Regions from separate parts of the Neobacillus sp. S1227 genome, predicted to be linked through region 3. Evidence: predicted binding sites of a transcription regulator. Region 3 holds the regulator's gene; each other region holds the start of a gene.
The links. The regulator CtsR, encoded in region 3, represses protease genes until heat stress. The targets are predictions, from matches to a motif close to ATGGTCAATAAAGGTCAAACA.
Positions count from the first base shown of each region.

Region 1: the regulator CtsR is predicted to act here: its motif matches at 3,744-3,764, upstream of clpB (ATP-dependent chaperone ClpB).
Region 2: the regulator CtsR is predicted to act here: its motif matches at 2,550-2,570, upstream of ACZ5AE_RS08800 (ATP-dependent Clp protease ATP-binding subunit).

Region 1 covers NZ_AP038276.1:1,596,641-1,602,816, reverse strand. The annotation lists gene ACZ5AE_RS08245 (serine aminopeptidase domain-containing protein) at 1-718, opposite strand, end outside; gene ACZ5AE_RS08240 (YjzD family protein) at 888-1,070, shown strand; gene clpB (ATP-dependent chaperone ClpB) at 1,134-3,731, opposite strand; gene ACZ5AE_RS08230 (YjzC family protein) at 3,857-4,036, opposite strand; gene ACZ5AE_RS08225 (Crp/Fnr family transcriptional regulator) at 4,295-4,987, shown strand; gene mobB (molybdopterin-guanine dinucleotide biosynthesis protein B) at 5,004-5,558, opposite strand; gene ACZ5AE_RS08215 (molybdopterin molybdotransferase MoeA) at 5,546-6,176, opposite strand, start outside.
Region 2 covers NZ_AP038276.1:1,711,568-1,717,743, forward strand. The annotation lists gene ACZ5AE_RS08800 (ATP-dependent Clp protease ATP-binding subunit) at 322-2,478, opposite strand; gene ACZ5AE_RS08805 (YkvI family membrane protein) at 2,682-3,743, shown strand; gene ACZ5AE_RS08810 (lysostaphin resistance A-like protein) at 3,760-4,374, opposite strand; gene ACZ5AE_RS08815 (DUF6254 family protein) at 4,501-4,620, shown strand; gene ACZ5AE_RS08820 (YkvS family protein) at 4,689-4,877, opposite strand; gene ACZ5AE_RS08825 (hypothetical protein) at 5,112-5,306, shown strand; gene glpK (glycerol kinase GlpK) at 5,525-6,176, shown strand, end outside.
Region 3 covers NZ_AP038276.1:101,260-107,435, reverse strand. The annotation lists gene ACZ5AE_RS00550 (protein arginine kinase) at 1-869, opposite strand, end outside; gene ACZ5AE_RS00545 (UvrB/UvrC motif-containing protein) at 872-1,420, opposite strand; gene ACZ5AE_RS00540 (CtsR family transcriptional regulator) at 1,441-1,902, opposite strand; gene ACZ5AE_RS00535 (hypothetical protein) at 2,715-3,032, opposite strand; gene ACZ5AE_RS00530 (ABC transporter permease subunit) at 3,627-4,532, shown strand; gene ACZ5AE_RS00525 (ABC transporter permease subunit) at 4,525-5,430, shown strand; gene ACZ5AE_RS00520 (insertion element protein) at 5,735-6,176, opposite strand, start outside.

The sequences.
Region 1 (6,176 bases), 1.5 Mb from region 3:
AGACCGATTCGTGGCTGCTGAGAAATTTGACACACATTTTACCTAGCTGTTGCTTTTTTTCAAGAAGAATAAATGTTGGATTTATTTTTGAGGGACCGAGGATCTGTTGATATTGTTTCGACTGGTTATAAGATCTTCCGCCTGCCAAGATATGGATGATATGAATCGGGCAGTCGTAATTAAGATTTACTGTATCGTCCATTTTAGAAATTGCATTTTCAAGGTCTTGTTGATTGGTTTGATAAGCTGCAACTAATTCCTTGATTAATTTTTTATAAAAAAATTTATGTTCCTTTTCTTGCTGGAGATGATGTTTTAAAGAAAGCACAGGATTTAAGAGGATAACCGATCTAATGTTGTCTTTCATTTTTTCCATTAATTTTAGAGCAACTAGCGCTCCCATACCCTCTGCTAAAATATGAATTTTTTGATTAAGAATTTCACTTCGAATGACATGCTGATACAAGCTTTGCGCTAGCTCAACCGCATTATCACTGCCCCAGTTCCGCCCATAAAGATTTGAGGAAAAAATGGTGTACCCTTTTTCTTTTAAATCGTTAATTATGATTTGCTTTCCTTCATTTTGAGTCCAAAAGCTTTTACTCTCGTCCACAAAATGCCGTTCATCTCCGATTACTAAGACCCCAAACCCGGTAGGCTTTTCAGGATAATAAATAATGTTCCATTGGGAATCCATTTGAAAACTCCGACATTCCATAGATAAAACTCCTTTTTCCATATTTCCTCATGATAATGTATGTCACTTCACAAAAGATGAATGGGGCATTGCCTATTTTTTATTCCTCCTTAACTAAAAGAAACCCTTTCATTAATTTCATATCATGTGGTAATATAAGATAGGATGTAAAATAGGCAGGTGAGAAAATATGCGTTTCTTTTGGACTTTTTTCTGGGCTTTTCTTTTAACGGAAATGCTTACATATGTAGTCAGCTCGATGTCCGGTGCGGCATTTGATTTCAAGCTTGGTGCCATTTTATCGGTAGGAATCACCATTTTAATTTTCGTTATTTCGACAGTTATTCCAAATGAGCCTGTTGAAAAACACTAGACTTTTTAAAAAAGGTCCTTCCCCAATTGGAGGACCTTTTTTCATTGGTTAATTGGATTCCTTTTATGAAATGATTTTTAAAGCCACTGCCCCGTCTTCAACTGTAATCTCTACGTTTGTCCCATCATGAATTTTTCCTGCTATAATATCACGGGCAAGCTTTGTTTCAAGATTTCGCTGAATATAACGTTTCAGCGGTCTAGCCCCGTATACAGGATCAAATCCATGTGCGGCGATGAATTCCTTCGCTTGTTCATCAATCGTGATATCGATTTGTTTCTCTTTTAACCTTGCCTTAAGTTCTTTTAATAGTTTGACGACAATATTCTTAATATCGTCCATAGACAATGGCTTAAAGAGAATTGTTTCGTCTATACGATTTAAAAATTCAGGCCTGAAGTGGGCTCTCAGTAGATTCAACACTTTTTCTCTCGTTCCTTCTGAGATTTCTTGTTCATTTTCATTTCGTTCGAGTAAAATGTTTGATCCAATATTGGATGTCATAATTATGACAGTATTTTTAAAGTCAACAACCCGGCCTTGGGAATCTGTAATTCGTCCATCATCAAGTGCCTGCAGAAGAATATTGAATACTTCAGGATGCGCCTTTTCAATTTCATCCATCAATATAACCGAATACGGTTTTCGACGAACTGCTTCTGTTAATTGGCCTCCTTCCTCGTACCCTACATAGCCGGGAGGTGCACCAATTAAGCGCGAAACAGCATGCTTCTCCATATACTCCGACATATCAATTCGGATTATATGTTCTTCACTATCGAATAAGCTTTCCGCTAGTGCCTTCGCTAGTTCTGTTTTGCCGACTCCAGTCGGTCCTAAAAACAAAAATGAACCAATTGGTCTGTTCGGATCTTTAATCCCTGCGCGTGCCCTTAAAACAGCGTCAGCGGTTAAATTTACTGCTTCATCCTGCCCTATGACCCGTTCATGCAGGATTGATTCCAGTCTTAATAGCTTTTCCCGCTCACCTTCGACAAGCTTAGAAAGCGGAATCCCTGTCCATCTTGAAACAATATTGGAAATCTCTTCGGATGTTACCTCTTCACGTAGAAGCCGGTCGTCACTTTCAGCCTTTTCCTCAAGTGCCAATAGCTCTTTCTCCGCTGCGGGTATAAGACCGTGACGAAGTTCTGCGGCCTTGTTTAAATCATATTTATCTTCTGCCTGCTCCAGTTCTCGGCGAAGTTTTTCAATTTGCTCCCGTTTTTCCTGTAACATAGTAATGGTTTGTTTTTCCTCAAGCCACTTTGCCTTCATAGCATTTGTCTGTTCCTTCAAATCTGCCAGCTCTTTTTGCAAGGACTGAAGTCTTTGCTTACTTATCTCATCCTGCTCTTTTGTTAGCGCCGCTTCTTCTATTTCCAATTGCATCACCCTGCGCGTCACTTCATCGAGTTCAGTTGGCATGGAGTCAATTTCGGTCCGAATCATCGCACAAGCTTCATCAACTAGGTCGATTGCTTTGTCAGGCAAAAAGCGGTCCGTAATATAGCGGTCAGATAAGGTAGTTGCAGCAACTAAGGCCTGGTCGTGAATTTTCACCCCATGATGGACTTCAAATCGTTCCTTTAATCCCCTCAAGATGGAAATTGTATCCTCTACGTCCGGTTCTTGAACAAGGACCTGCTGAAATCTCCTTTCAAGTGCAGGGTCTTTTTCAATATATTTACGGTGCTCATCAAGCGTGGTTGCCCCGATACAATGCAGCTCTCCCCGGGCCAGCATTGGTTTTAACATATTTCCAGCATCCATCGCTCCATCAGTTCTTCCTGCACCTACAATCGTGTGGATTTCATCGATAAATAACAATATTTGCCCTTCACTTTTTTTAATTTCATTCAATACTGCCTTTAATCTTTCTTCGAATTCACCTCTAAATTTCGCACCGGCAATCAGCGCACTCATATCCAAGGCAAAAATAGTCTTATCCTTCAAGCCCTCTGGTACATCTTTTCTGACAATCCGCTGGGCCAATCCTTCAACAATGGCGGTTTTCCCCACACCAGGCTCACCGATTAGAACGGGATTATTTTTGGTTTTCCTAGAAAGAATGCGGATAACATTTCTTATTTCTGTATCTCTGCCAATGACAGGGTCCATTTTCCCAGCTCTTACTTCTGCTACAAGATCCCGCCCGTATTTTTTTAAAGCATCATAGCCCGCTTCAGGATGTTGTGTTGTCACCCTTTGATTCCCCCTTATTTCTTTTATAACCTTTAAAAGATCCTCCGAGGTACGGCCAAATGAATGAATTACTTTTTTAAATTCCGTATCATTCGCATTTGCTGCGGCAAGCAGAATATGCTCGATGGAAAGATATTCATCAGCGAATTTTGCCGCGTATTCTTCAGCACTTATCATTAATTTTTGCAATTTGGCTGTGATATAAAGCTTTCCCTGTTCAATTCCACTGCCGGTGACCTGTGGTTTTTTTTCGAGGGCATCCGATAAACTTTTTTCAACTGTTTTAGAGGAAATTCCCGCTCTTTCCAACACGGATGCAACAAGGCTGTCTTCTTGGTTTAATAGTGCCAATAACAAATGGGGTTCATCTATCTCTTGGTGGTTATATTTAATGGCGATACTTTGAGCATCCATTAAACCATTTTGCAATCGTTCTGTCATTCGGTTTAAATCCATTAGTTTTCACACCCTTTGACCTTTTTTGACCTATTACTTATATTATAATTCATCCTTCATTTAAAAGTAAAATTTGAAAGAGCCATCCGGTTCGGGACAGCTCTTTCTCAGCAAGTTTATATTAATCATGGCTTTCTTTGGTAAGTCCATACACGATCATCATTTGAATTTTCCGGAAATCTGTCGCCGGCTTTTAACTTTATTTTTTTCGGATTTACAACATTATCACCTGTATCCCCTACTTCAATATAAACACCATTATTCGGTGCTTTTTTTCCCGGCCCGAATTGACGGCTTTGTCCCATGCTTTTCCCTCCTTATCTATTTCGATTTTATTATTCCCTTTAAGCATTGGTTCATTAAAGGAAGTTCCTTCAATTTCACATTGTTCGACAATATTTCCTAAAGAATATTGCTTTTGCCTGAATTTTGACGATTATATGAACTTATGCACCCATTTATTGCGATTGTTTCATTATTAACAATATAATTACAGTAATATCTTTTTAAATTTTTACTGAGCGATTCATCGCTTTTTAGTTCCCATTAAAGGGGGTATCGGCATGCAGTCCATTAAAGAAATGCCTGTCACATTGTCGCGTCTATTCGAAACAGTACAACATACAAAGAAAATGGAGAAAGGCTCCTTTCTGTTTCAAGAAGGAATGCCGGCAAATGAGTTATATATAGTTAAAAGTGGGATTATTCATGTTAGTAAAATTATTCCTGATGGTAGGGAGCTTACCTTAAGGATGTGTTCGAGCGGAGATTTTGTGGGAGAATTACATTTATTCTCTCCCCAGCCAAAATATCTTCTAAGCGGTCGAATTATTGAAAGCGGTGAAGCAGCTGTTATAAAGAGAGAGTTTCTGGAGGAAAAATTATCGCAAAATCTTCCTCTTTCATTTGAATTCATTCAATGGATGAGCCTTCAATACCGAAAAACTCAGACAAAATTTCGGGACTTGGTTTTACACGGAAAAAAAGGCGCCTTATATTCAACCTTAATTCGAATTAGCAACAGTTTTGGTGTCAAGTCAAACAAGGGAATCCTAATTGAATTGCCTTTAACCAATCAGGAATTGGCAAATTTTTGCGGAACCTCCAGGGAGGTTGTCAATCGATTATTGGCTGACTTGAGGAAGACAGGGGTAATTTCCATAAATAAAGGCACGATTAACATTCATGACATTGATCATTTAAAAAATGAAATTGATTGCGAAGATTGTCCTCAGGATATTTGCAGGGTAGATTGATGATCCGGCGGCTGACTCAGTTTTTCGAGTCAGCCGTCTCTCTTTCATGCATCTCTTTTAACAACTTAACAATCTGATGCTCAGCTTTTGCATCGCCAATATGAAAGCATGGAACTTTCAAAACCTCACTTACTGTCCCCATCAGCCCATCCTTCCAATAAACAACCGCTGCAATATTTTTCAGTTTTGTTATCAGGGAAAGGTCACTCTTATCCCGCAGCAGGACCATCTTTGGAAAAGATTCTTGTTTATGACCTTCAACCAAGATAATATCCGGATTGAATAAACTAAGCAGCTTTATTTGTTTATCCAATTTGAACTCTAACTGTTCGGTTTGCAGCAGCAACCTTCCTTCTCCCTCCACGATGGAAGCAACCGCACCTGCTGCAAGATGCCTGATTGAGTCCTTTTTAGGCAAAACATCCGGTTTACCTCCATGACCATGATGTTTAATAACTGCCGTCATTAATCCCTCTGCATTCAAGCCATGAAGCAGCTTTTCAATAAATGTTGTTTTCCCGCAATTCTGGTAACCGGTAACTTGAAAAATTACCGGCCTTACCAAGGCCATTCACTGCCGGTTTGATCTTCAAGCATAAGAACATCTACCTCAGTTCCGGCTACGAACCCACGTGTGCCGCCCGGGAGGATGGTTAATGAATTGGCACCGGCAAGACTCATGATAATGTTGGATTTATCTTGACCGCTGGGCGTCACCTTTAACCGGCCGTTCTCGATAGAAACAGAACTGCGCACAAATCTTGTAAATGGATTGGCTTTAAGAAAATCCATCTCAAGGATTGCCTTCTCCTTCCTTAAATGAGGTTTTTCAGAAAAAAGCATTCTGCGCAAAATCGGCCTTGCAAACAATTCAAATCCGACATAGCAAGCAGACGGATTACCGGATAAACCAAAGAGAAGCTTTCCGTTATGGCTGGCCACTGTTGTTACACTTCCAGGGCGCATTGCCACTTTATTAAATAAAACCTCTGCACCAAGCTTTTCGTAAATCTCTGGCAGGTAATCAAAATCACCAACTGAAACCCCGCCAGTGGTAATCAACAAATCAACCTTGTTTACTGCATTTTTTACAGCCTCGAAGCAGGTATCAAATTCATCTGGAAGCTTTCCAAAATAGTGAACGATACCACCAACCCTCTCAATCTGGGCGGCAATCATATGAGAATTG
Region 2 (6,176 bases), 1.6 Mb from region 3:
AATCCCTACATTTGTAGGAGTTTTTTGAAAAGGGCGATCATAAGGTTTTAAAACAAATGTTAAAAAAAGCGAAGCCAGTTTGGCTTCGCACTTTAATAAAGACTCTTTTCTCAGAGATTGTTGCTTTTAACTATATTGAAAACACTGAGTGGATTGGAGCGAAAGGTGCTTGACTCCTGCGGGAAATAGAGGAAAGGTCGAGACCCTGCAGACGGAACGTCGAGGAGGCTCGACTTCCTCCCCGCGGGTTTGCTGAGCGCCTGTAGCGGAAAGGAACGGACAGAGTTATTCCCAAAAACAACAAACTTTACGAAAAGAGCCTTAATAAATTATTGCCGCTTCTGAAATAACCTTCAATTGGCCGTCTTCTAAAATGGCCGCCAGCTTTTTCGCATCGGGCTGATCCAAAATAAAATCTGTTATTTTATCTTCAAGCTGGTCTTGAATGACCCGTCTTAATGGGCGTGCACCAAATGCAGGGTGATAGCCCATCTCAGCTAATTGTTCTTTTACTTCTGCTGAAATGGTTAATTCAATGCTTTGTTCTTTTAAAGTTTCCTGCAATTCGGCAACCATTAGGTCGACAATCGTTAAGATATGCTCTTTTTCAAGTGATTTGAATTCAATGATGCAGTCAAAACGGTTTAGAAATTCCGGCTTGAAGAAGTTTCCAAGAGAATCAAGAATATTTGCTTCTTCAACCGCTTCAGTTGTTCCAAAGCCAACGCGAATGTCTTTGTGTCCAACGCCGGCATTACTTGTCATAATGATGACGGTGTCTTTAAAGCTTACCACTCTCCCTTGGCTGTCAGTAAGGCGTCCGTCCTCAAGGATTTGCAGGAACATATGCATGACGTCCGGATGGGCCTTTTCAATCTCATCCAAGAGAATAATGCTATATGGGTTGCGGCGGACTTTTTCGGTTAATTGACCAGCCTCCTCATGGCCGACATACCCTGGAGGAGACCCGATTAATTTTGAGACACTGTGTTTTTCCATGTATTCGCTCATATCAAGTCGAATCATCGAATCCTTCGTACCAAATAATTCTTCCGCAAGAGTCTTAGATAATTCTGTTTTACCAACTCCTGTTGGACCGACAAATAAGAAGGACCCGATCGGACGGTTTTTTGCTTTTAATCCGGCACGGCTGCGGCGAACAGCTTTTGCGACCTTCTGAACGGCTTGCTCCTGGCCAATAACCTTCTTATTCAAATTCTCTTCAAGTGATTTCATTTTAAGTTGCTCGTCTTCTTGAAGTTTCCCGACCGGAATGCCTGTTTTTTCTTCAATAATTTTTTGAATATCAGAAACTGTAACAACTGGCCGCTCCGTCTTTGAGGCACTATTTAATGCCTTTTCAAGTTGAGCTTCTTCATCACGAAGCTTTGCTGCAAGTTCATAATTTTCCTTTTTCAATGCTGTTTCCTTTTCTGCCGCAATTGCCTTAAGTCGTGCCTCGATTTGTTCATTATTCCGATAATCTGAAGTTAGATTTAGCTTTGATCCTGATTCATCTAGTAAATCAATCGCCTTATCAGGTAAAAAGCGGTCTTGAATATAGCGCTGCGATAAGGTCACACAAGCGCGGATGGCTTCGTCTGAATAATTGACCTCATGAAAGTCCTCGTATTTCTTCTGAATTCCTTTAAGGATGGCGATGGCTGCATCTGTATCAGGCTCTTGAACCTGGATAGGCTGGAAGCGGCGTTCTAAGGCTGAATCCTTTTCAATTTGGCGATATTCTTTTAATGTCGTAGCACCGACAACCTGAAGTTCACCGCGGGCAAGAGCAGGTTTTAAAATGTTGCCGGCATCCATAGAGCCTTCAGCAGAGCCTGCACCAACAAGCAGATGGATTTCATCAATAAATAAAATGATGTTTTTCCGCTCCTGTAATTCTGCAATTAACTGCTTCATCCGCTCTTCAAATTGACCGCGGATTCCGGTATTGGCAACTAAAGAAGCTACATCTAATAAATAGATTTCTTTATTTTGCAACTTGCTTGGTACATCGCCATTGGCAATTTTTAAGGCGAGCCCTTCCGCTATTGCCGTTTTACCAACGCCAGGTTCACCAATTAACACAGGATTGTTTTTATTTCTTCTGTTTAATACCTCAATGACGCGTATTATCTCATGATCACGGCCAATAACCGGGTCAATTAGACCGGCTTTAGCCATTTGTGTAAGGTTGCGGCCAAATTGATCGATAAAGCCGCCGCGGCCGTTTTTATTTTCAGCTGCAGGAGCATATTGACCCTTTGGAATGTGACCTTGGGAAAAGTTCTTGTTTGCAAACAGCTCTTCAAATGGAAAACTGTTGAATGGGTTCATATTCATTCCAAAGCCAGCACCTAATGCTTTTTTCTCCTTTGTATAACATTCATGGCAAAGTTTCAAATCATGATGCTGCCCATTAACATTCATGTTTAATTGTACATTCGCTTGATTTTGATTACATTTTTGACAAAGCATGTAAACAACCTCCCTGTTATTTGCTTTTATCAATTTGACTTTGACTATATTTGACCTTACGACCATAGTATACTCTGACCTTTTTTGACTTTCAAGCCTTTTGCTTGGAGAAATTTTTTCCATGATAGGAAAATATGCGTACGAGAAAAAGCTCGTCATTGTTTGTCCCTTTGGTCATATATTTGTGATAAGGGGGAGATGATGTGAAAAAAAGCTGGAATCAAGCCTTTCAAATAGCGGCAGTTTATGTGGGGACCGTTGTAGGAGCAGGATTCGCCACAGGAAAAGAAATCGTGGAATTTTTCTCACGGTTTGGTTTCTTTGGCTTTATAAGTATATTAATGAGCGGCTACCTTTTCGTTGTGATCGGATCAAAACTAATGCGGATTGCTGCGCAAATTAATGCAAAATCGTACCAGGAATTTAATGATTATTTATTTGGAAAATGGGCGGGAGGCATCATCAATTTTTTTATGCTATTTATGCTGCTGGGGGTAAGTGCCGTCATGCTGGCAGGAGCAGGGGCTGTTTTTGAAGAACAGCTGGGATTACCTAAAAGTGCAGGTGTGTTTATCACAATTTTTTTATCTTATTTAGTAATCCTTATAGGTACTAAGGGACTTTTTGCTGTCAATACCTTTGTTGTTCCCTTAATGATTGGCTTTAGTCTGATTTTAATGCTTCTGTCTTTGCAAATGCCAAACTTTTTAGAGCATTTTTTGTATATACCTCATGCTTCGGATGGGTGGAAAAGCGTTATTGCACCATTTTCATATGCTGCCTTGAATCTTGGACTTGCTCAAGCGGTACTAGTGCCGATTGCATCAGAAGTGAAGGACGATTGGACAATCAAATGGGGGGGGATTCTTGGTGGTGTGGCATTAACGGTAATATTAATTGCCAGTCACTTTACCTTAATCATGCTCCCAAACCTGGAATTATATGAAATTCCGATGGCAGTTATTATGAGAAATTTAGCCCCGTTTTTTTATTGGATTTTTGTACTTATCATTTATGGAGAGATTTTTACTTCAGTTATTGGCAATGTTTTTGGTCTCGACCGCCAACTGAAGCAATATATGTCTGTACCGACGCTGGTTTCTGTAACAGCTATTTTTACAGTATCTTACTTGATCAGCCTGGTGAATTATGGAACACTTTTGTCCTATCTATATCCATTGTTCGGCTATATTTGTATGAGTTTTTTTATTCTCCTTTGGATGAAGCCATTTACGCCGCCAGAAAGAAACTCAAAAAGCAGCTGATCAGGTCAGCTGCTTTTTATATTAGTGGTCGAAAAATAAACATCATCATGTCAAAAATGATATGAGATACAATTACGAGCGGCATGCTTTTTTTCCAAAAGTATAAAGCCCCCCACACAAGGCCGGAGACAAATGCAGCGAACACTAGTAAATAAGACCCCGAATAAATATGAACTGACCCATATAATATAGAGCCAGCAATAATGGCGATGTTCGGTTTCAGGTATTTTAACAGTCTATTTTGGACAAACCCTCTCCAGAACATCTCTTCGCCCGGTGCCGCCACTAAAATCAAGGCAAAATAGTGCCAGAATAACGAAGGGGCAAACCATCGGTACAAACGTCTTACATCTCTTTTAAAGCTAGAATTGGCCATTTCGAAAAGCTGATAGCCAATCCAAAAAAGCAAATATAATAATAAACCGGAGATAACGCCTATAAATAAATATTTGATAAAAGAGGCCTCATCTGCCACGTCTCCCTGAAACGTGGCAAAGGCGATTAGTATTAGGATGGAACCGGAAAAAATGTACCAAAATATCGCCTTATCATGAAAAGAAAAAAAGAGAAGTGCATGGGCGATAATCAATCCGGTTAATAGACGTAAATCCAGGGTTCTTTTTAATTCCATAATAGGCTCCTTCGAAAATCAAAACTTAATATGTATAGGAAAAGATTTCAATATACATTTTATCCAATAACGATGATAAGAATATCTTTAAATGAAAAAAATATAATCGAGAAAGGAGTGAAGAGAATGAGTAAATCAGAAAGTCAAAAGGAACGTGAATGGACGGTCAGAAAGCAGGATCAAAATCCTCATGGCAAGGTTAAATCATTTAAAGAACTTTCAAAAGAAGCGGACCAAGGAAAATAATCGGTTTTCTGATATAAAAAGAAGAAAAGGCAGTGTGCATTTTGTGTGCATTCTGCCTTTTCAAATAATTAGTAAGCGGTTTCTTTGATTACCTTATAATTTTTATGATTAACAACTGTACGCTGATCTAATTCTAGATCACGATAATTATCCATATATGTTAAGTCAACTATTACAGAATTTTCATTCACTTTTTCAACAACTCCTTGCAGTCCGCCACGAAATTCGATGATATTACCTACCTCTGCTTTTTTCAAATTTCCTCTCTCCCTTATCTAGCAAACTTTAAAACTATTTAAATAACAGTTTGCACTATTTTTCCAAATTCGTAAAGGTGTTAATGTTACAATTTAGTTAATTTCTTATATGTTTTTGTAAAAAAATTCTGGAAATAAAATTAGATTATGGTAACGTTTTCATATTAAGGAGTGAAATTAGCTTTAAAAGCGGTTTTTACGTTAAAATATGGTAGTGGAAAGAGGTGCAGAAAAATGAGGGAAGAAACTATTAACGATATCTTAGATCGTCTTAAGAACGGAGAGCTTTCCGAATACTACGTTAAAGTTGAAGAATTTATGGATTTCCGTCAGGTGCTGGTAAAAAGAAAAGATTTTAAACATTTCCGCGGCATTGCTCAGCGTAATGGAGATGTACTTTACCAATATTTAAAAGAGCCAAGAAGTTAAATGAACGAACCCATTATTTATAGGGTTCTTTTTTGTTGGTATGTTTAGAAAAGTGTGGAAATTTGATAAAATAAAAGGGTTACTTATTTAAAAGAAACTTTCCGGGAGATGAGGGAATGGCCATAACGAATAATATCTAATCAGATAAGGAGTAACACAGAGTGCTCGTTTAATGCAGCTAATTTGTGGTTCTCCTTTTTTAAATGTGAGGTGGAAATATGGAACAGTATATTTTGTCACTTGATCAGGGAACTACAAGTTCCCGTGCAATTCTTTTTAATCAAAGTGGCGAAATAATTCATTCCGCACAGAAGGAATTTACCCAGTATTTTCCGAAACCGGGCTGGGTAGAGCACAATCCAAATGAAATTTGGGGTTCTATTCTTGCCGTTATAGCTGCTGTCCTCTCGGAATCGGAAGTGAAACCCGAACAGGTTGCCGGAATCGGCATTACTAATCAGCGGGAAACAACTGTTATTTGGGATAAAGAAACAGGAGTTCCTGTTTATAACGCAATCGTCTGGCAGTCTAGACAAACGAGCGAAGTTTGTGATGAGTTAAAAGAAAAAGGGTATCAGGAGACCTTTCGAAATAAAACAGGTTTGCTGATTGATGCCTATTTTTCAGGAACGAAAGTAAAATGGATTTTGGACAATGTTGTTGGAGCGCGGGAAAGAGCGGAAGCAGGGGAATTGTTATTCGGGACAATTGACACTTGGCTGATTTGGAAATTGTCCGGCAGGCGGGCCCATGTGACGGATTATTCCAATGCTTCCCGTACGCTGATGTTTAACATCCATGAGCTGCAATGGGACGATGAACTATTGGAAATATTATATGTTCCAAAGTCCATGTTGCCTGAAGTTCGCC
Region 3 (6,176 bases):
GCAGCTTCCTTCGTTTCAATAATCCGGCTGTTTGTTAGGACCCCTAGGGACCTGAACACTCTGTCTTCTAATTGTATGTTCGAAGTTTTGCGTAATGCTTCACGTGCCGACCTTTCCTGTGAAATTAACTGGCTGACAACCCCCATTAAATCACGGCACATGTCTTCTTCAGATTTTCCAAGTGTAATTTGGTTGGAAATTTGGAAAATATTGCCGAGCGCTTCACTTCCTTCACCGTAAATTCCCCTAACCACAAATCCTAATTGATTGATAGCTGGAATAATCCGGTTAATCTGTTGTGTTAAAATTAAACCCGGCAAATGCATCATAACCGATGCCCGAAGGCCAGTGCCGACATTTGTTGGACAGCTTGTTAAATAGCCGTATTTTTCATCAAAAGCATATTGGAGATGAACTTCAAGCCAATCGTCAATTACGTTGGCAGCATCTAATGCTTCTTTTAGCTGCAGCCCAGGAAATAGGCATTGAATCCGAATATGATCCTCTTCATTAATCATTATACTAACTTCTTCATTTTCGGATAATAAAACTGCACCATATGGTGACTCCTCTGCCAATTGTGGGCTGATTAAGTGTTTTTCTACCAAGACCCTCTTTTGCAGCGGCTGCATCTCATCTATTTTCAGCAATTCCAAATGCCCAAAGTTTCGAAGGCTGGAAGTTTCCAAAATGCCCTCCAACTCATTAATAACTTGTTTGGCTTCCTCATGTGAAAAAAGGGTTGGGAATTTATATGCTTCCAGGTTTCGTGCCAAGCGAATTCTCGAGCTGAGGACAATATCGGATTCAGGCCCTTCCTCACTCATCCAGGAGCTGACCGCTTGATTTAAAAAACGTTCGAGCGACACCGTTATTCCCCTCCCTCATGACCAGCTGCTAACTTTTTCTCCAGCTGACGGATCTCATCGCGGATGGTTGCAGCTCTTTCAAATTCTTCTTGGATAATAGATTCTTTTAACGAGTTTTTCAGTTCATCAATTTGCTTGCGGAGATAAATCCCCCCGCCAATTCTTTTTGGAATTTTCCCGTTATGGGTCCAATTTCCACCATGAAGCCGCCCTAGAACGGGGATTAATTGTTCTTTAAAGGTCTCGTAGCAGAAGGAACAGCCGAAGCGTCCTACTTTCAAAAACTGTGGAAATGTCATGGAACAATGGTGGCATTGCAGGATTTCCGCCTGTTTAAACGGGCTCTCTGTTGGCTGTTGAAATGTCGGGTCGAAATTCAATAAACCTGCTAATAAATTATTAAAAGAAAACCCTGATTCACCATTAAAAATAAACATATCGCCCTTTTCCTGAGCACACTTTTCACAAAGGTGCACTTCCGTCTTTTCACCATTAATTATTTTTGTAAAATGGAGTGCCGCAGGCCTTTGATTACATTCTTGGCAAATCATACTTTCACCCTCTGGCTATATTATTTATATTTCAAAGATGTTAACATTGCCTTTAACATTCTTGCTCTTAATTCATCCCGGTATGGAAGATCAATATACAAAACAGAACGATCAATCACGCTTAACATGATTTTTGCCTCTCTCTTTGTAATAATCTCTTCCTGAATAAGCCGGCCAATCACATCCTCAGCACTTGCCTGACTGCAACGGCTATGAATAAGTGACAGCAAATGGTCAATCAATTGGGCCGAATCATGAGATTGCACCTTAATAATCCGGATATAACCGCCCCCGCCCCGTTTGCTTTCTACGAGATACCCCCGTTCAATCGTAAACCGGGTGTTAATGACATAGTTGATTTGTGAAGGAACACATTGAAATTTATCAGCAACCTCGCTTCGTTTGATTTCCACAATATCTTCTTCACTCATATCCAAAACCTGCTTCAGATATTTCTCAATAATATCGGAGATGTTTCTCATCTTCCCACCCCCTTGCACCATCTGACTTTGACTATATTTGACATTAATTATACTCAATTTTATTTCCAGATGCAACGATTCACTACTATATGATTTTCTCCAAATCTCGCGGTTGTGAAACCTATGATGAATGGGAAAAAACTACTAAATTTGAGATTAAGGTGTCATGGGTGAGGCATGGGGACGGTTTGAGGGATGCTTGGGGACAGTTGTGCCTCAAAAGCAAAAGATTGTTTCCGTCCTCTAAACATAACGAATTTAGGCTGCTGGGGATGGAATAGTCCATTGATTGATCACATTCTTAAGGACAAAACTTGCTGGGCTGAGGATCAAAATGTCCTTTAGGAGCCTTCTCGAGGACAAACTGATTAATCCAAAAGTTAAAATGTTCTTTAGATAGCTTCCTTAGCCACAAAACCGTTTTTCCCAAAGGTGTAAGTGTCCCTAAAATACCTTTTTAAGAAGTGCTTTCAGTAATTACGAATTATCTCCCATCACTGTTCACTTCACGCAAAAAAAAGACAACCTGTAAAAGTAACGGGTTCTGATACCTGTCACATAACTATAATTTGCTCAAAAAAATGTATGTGAATATGTACAACTAATTGCACCGCATTTTGCGGTGCTTTTTGTATATTACAGTAAAAAAGCACAGTTCTGTAAACTGAGCTCTTCCTTAAATTTATTTTGATTAACTTCTTCAACTATAGCACTCCTTTAGCATTTTAAATAACAATCAATTCAACAAAAAGAACTTGGTTTTCCAAGCTCTTTTGAATTTTTTTATTTATCTACTGTTCTAAGGAATACTTTTATAAATAACTTCTGTAATGAAATAGCATTGATGCGAATGTAATGATGGTGTATGCCAAGGATGTGAAAAAGGCAATATTAGGTGAAAACTCAAATTTTTGATTTTCCATTCTAATACCTGTGGTTCCTTGAATGGTCATATCCATATGTCGAGATGTGAAACCACCCTTGGATGTAGAAGACCAAATAATAACTGTGGCTGCCATTCCAATAACAAATGAATAATCAATGAATTTTGTATGGGTAAGATAAGTTATACCAAAACTCAATCCTAATAAAACTAATAGGGTAATTACAATGGTGATTAATGGTTTCATTATTTTTTATTTCCCCCTTTATCGCTATATTTATAAAATAACACATATTGGTATTATATTGGAAAGAAAGTCCAATTATAGGAGTTACCTAGAATTAATTTAATTCATAAACTAACCTTCATAGAGGCATTTCTGATATAAAAATAGCAGGTGTAGTGGTACAGGACCGCAATGGAAACATTATTATATGAAAACTGTATAGGAAAAGACACTGCACAGCCCTCTCTGCAAAGTGTCTTCATTTTCCTATCCCACAATTGCTGGTTTGGTAGTTCACTTCATTATCAGTTTAGTAATCGGCAAGCCACGTACCTGATGCGACAGTTAACTATCTTGTTATTCCAATACAAATCTTCTGTTTCCTTCATTAAAAGTAATATACAAAACAGCTTTCAAAAAGTACGGCTATTTAATATGATATTACCTATGCGTATTTTATTATATTTTTATTCTGTATATTTAAATTTTGCGATAGGATCCGTAACTTGTTATTAATATTAGGAACTATTTAACAATTATTTTGAAATAACTGGTATAATTTATTTAAATAGATATTGTAAAATTTGGAGTTAATTTGTGGAAAGTAGGGTTTAAATGAAGAATGGATTGTTAAAACGGTTATCCGCTAATATACTAAGGCAATTATTAAAATTGGTATTGCTATTAATAAGTATATGCAGCATTACTTCCCTTCGCTCATTAGTCTATTTGAGGGATAATGGAGGTTATGTTTCTCAAGGTTTTGGATTTTATCCAATGAATTTTTTAAAAACAGTTATTGTGACATTTTCGAACTTGTTTTCGATATATGATTCCAAATTTTTTTACTTGGGTAAATATTATGATGTGTTTCCTTATATTATAGATAAATATATTTACACTATGAGTATTTTATTTTTTGCCTTGATTATAACGGTCCTTGTGTCTTTCTGTTTTTCGTATGTATTTCTTTTCTGTGCTAGACACTTTAAAAAAATATGCAAATGTTTATTATTAGTAGCGGATTCCATACCAGATATAATTATCATTCTAGTATGCCAATTATTGGTTATCCGTATTTACCAAGTAACTGGATTTAAATTACTCCAGTTGTATGGAATTAGAGATAATGTTTATCTTCTTCCAATAATATGCTTAAGTTTTGTTCCCATAATAATGGTCACCAAAATAATGATTAAAATTTTTGAAGAAGAAATGGAACAACAATATGTCGAATTTGCTATTGCTAAAGGTTTATCACGTTCAGCAGTGTTTTTAAAACATATAATCCGAAACGTTATAAAATCATTATTTAGTCATATCGGTTTGATATACTGGTATATGCTATCATCTTTATTTATTATTGAATATCTATTTCAAATGAAAGGTTTTACAATACTTTTATATCGAGTCAGTGACAGCAGTTTATCTTCAGTAGTAATTATAATGATATTAATACCATTTGGCTTAATTAAAGCTACTTCTTTCAGAATTTATGAAAGGAGAGTATTAAATGACTAAGACTAAACTATCTAAAATTATTTTATTTGTCATTTGTGTTTTCTTGTTTCTTTTATTATCTGCGAGTTTTATATTTGAATTTGGGATTAAAAAATCAATTGAACCTGAAAGACTAATCTATACTTCAGAGGGGAAGGTTTTAAGACCACCATTCCCATCATCTATTGAACATCCATTAGGAACAGATAAAAATGGAAATGATCTATTGACTAAATTGATAATAGGTTTTAAATACACATTTTTCATATCAGTAATTGTCACTTTTTTTAGAATGATGATCTCAATTGTTTGTAGTTTATCTGTTTTGTTTCTTTTAAAGCCAATAAAATCTTATATCGAATCTTTTCTAACACCCTTTCTTTATGTTCCAGCTTTTATTTTGTTTTTCCTTTTAGCAAGTGGCGAAGAGGAATTAATTATTAACACTCACGGAGAATATTTTCTGATATTTTACCAAATTCTTATTATTGCTTTGATTGGATTTCCGCCGCTATTATCTCTTTTTATGAAAGAATTTGAACAACTATTAACCAAGGACTATGTGATAGCATCAAGGTTATTAGGGGCAAATAAAGTTCATATTGCAATAAGGCACATTTTTCCTGTTTTCAAAAAACGATTTTATATTGTTTTTGTACAGCAAACAATTTCTACTATTATCTTACTAATACATCTCGGTGTATTCCAAATATTCATTGGCGGAAAAGCAAAGGGTGGCATTGTTGGTGAAGATGATGACAAGTTCCTATCACAATCTAGTGAATGGGGAGGTATGATTGGTCAAAGTATATTTGATATGATTCATTTTCCGTGGCTATTATTATATCCTGCATTTGCAACGATATGCCTAATACTATTGTTAAACATTACTATCAAACAATTAGAAAAAATACAATAGAAGTGGGGAATATTGGGTGTATAATCTTTAGCAACATTTTATCTTTTATATATCCATAAATGACACTTTTTCAATTTACCGTTATGTTTACAAATTGTTCATAAATAATTACACTTTTTTATACAGCGAAATAAAAAACTCGTCAAAGGTAGACGAGTTTTCTTCGTTTATTCTGCCATTTTCTTTTTCCAATTAATCATCATTTAAATTGCATTTTTTGAAAAAACACCTCAAAACAGAATTATTACATTGGTGAAACACACGGGTTTTTGTTTAGAAAAAAATCGTCCCTTTCATCAGGCGACTATCGTTTATAAATAATATCCTCCCAGGAATACACCTTGTCAGCAATACCTATTCGCTGGGCCGGTGTCTTTTTTGTATCACCCGTCTTAAATGGTTTACAGAAGTTGTAGTATGTCCTAAGTATAGCAATAGCCATTTGAGCATACTTAGGATTAAAATTCGAGTATATATATGATTTTCCGTCTCCCCTGGATGTTACTAAAGGTCTTTCCAACACAGATAAACTTCGTCTGATTTCCTGTAAGAAGGCATTTACAGAGTTATCATTAGCCCTAACGATTAGTCTTGCTAAATGTTCATCGTCAAGCTTTGATGTGTCTGTAATAATGTCTATATAACGGCTACCACGGTCAGCCATTCCTATAGGATGCTCGATTTTGTGGGATTTATGGATATTATAAGGAGTTCCATCCGGTGCAATTTTTGTTTCGTAAAATTTG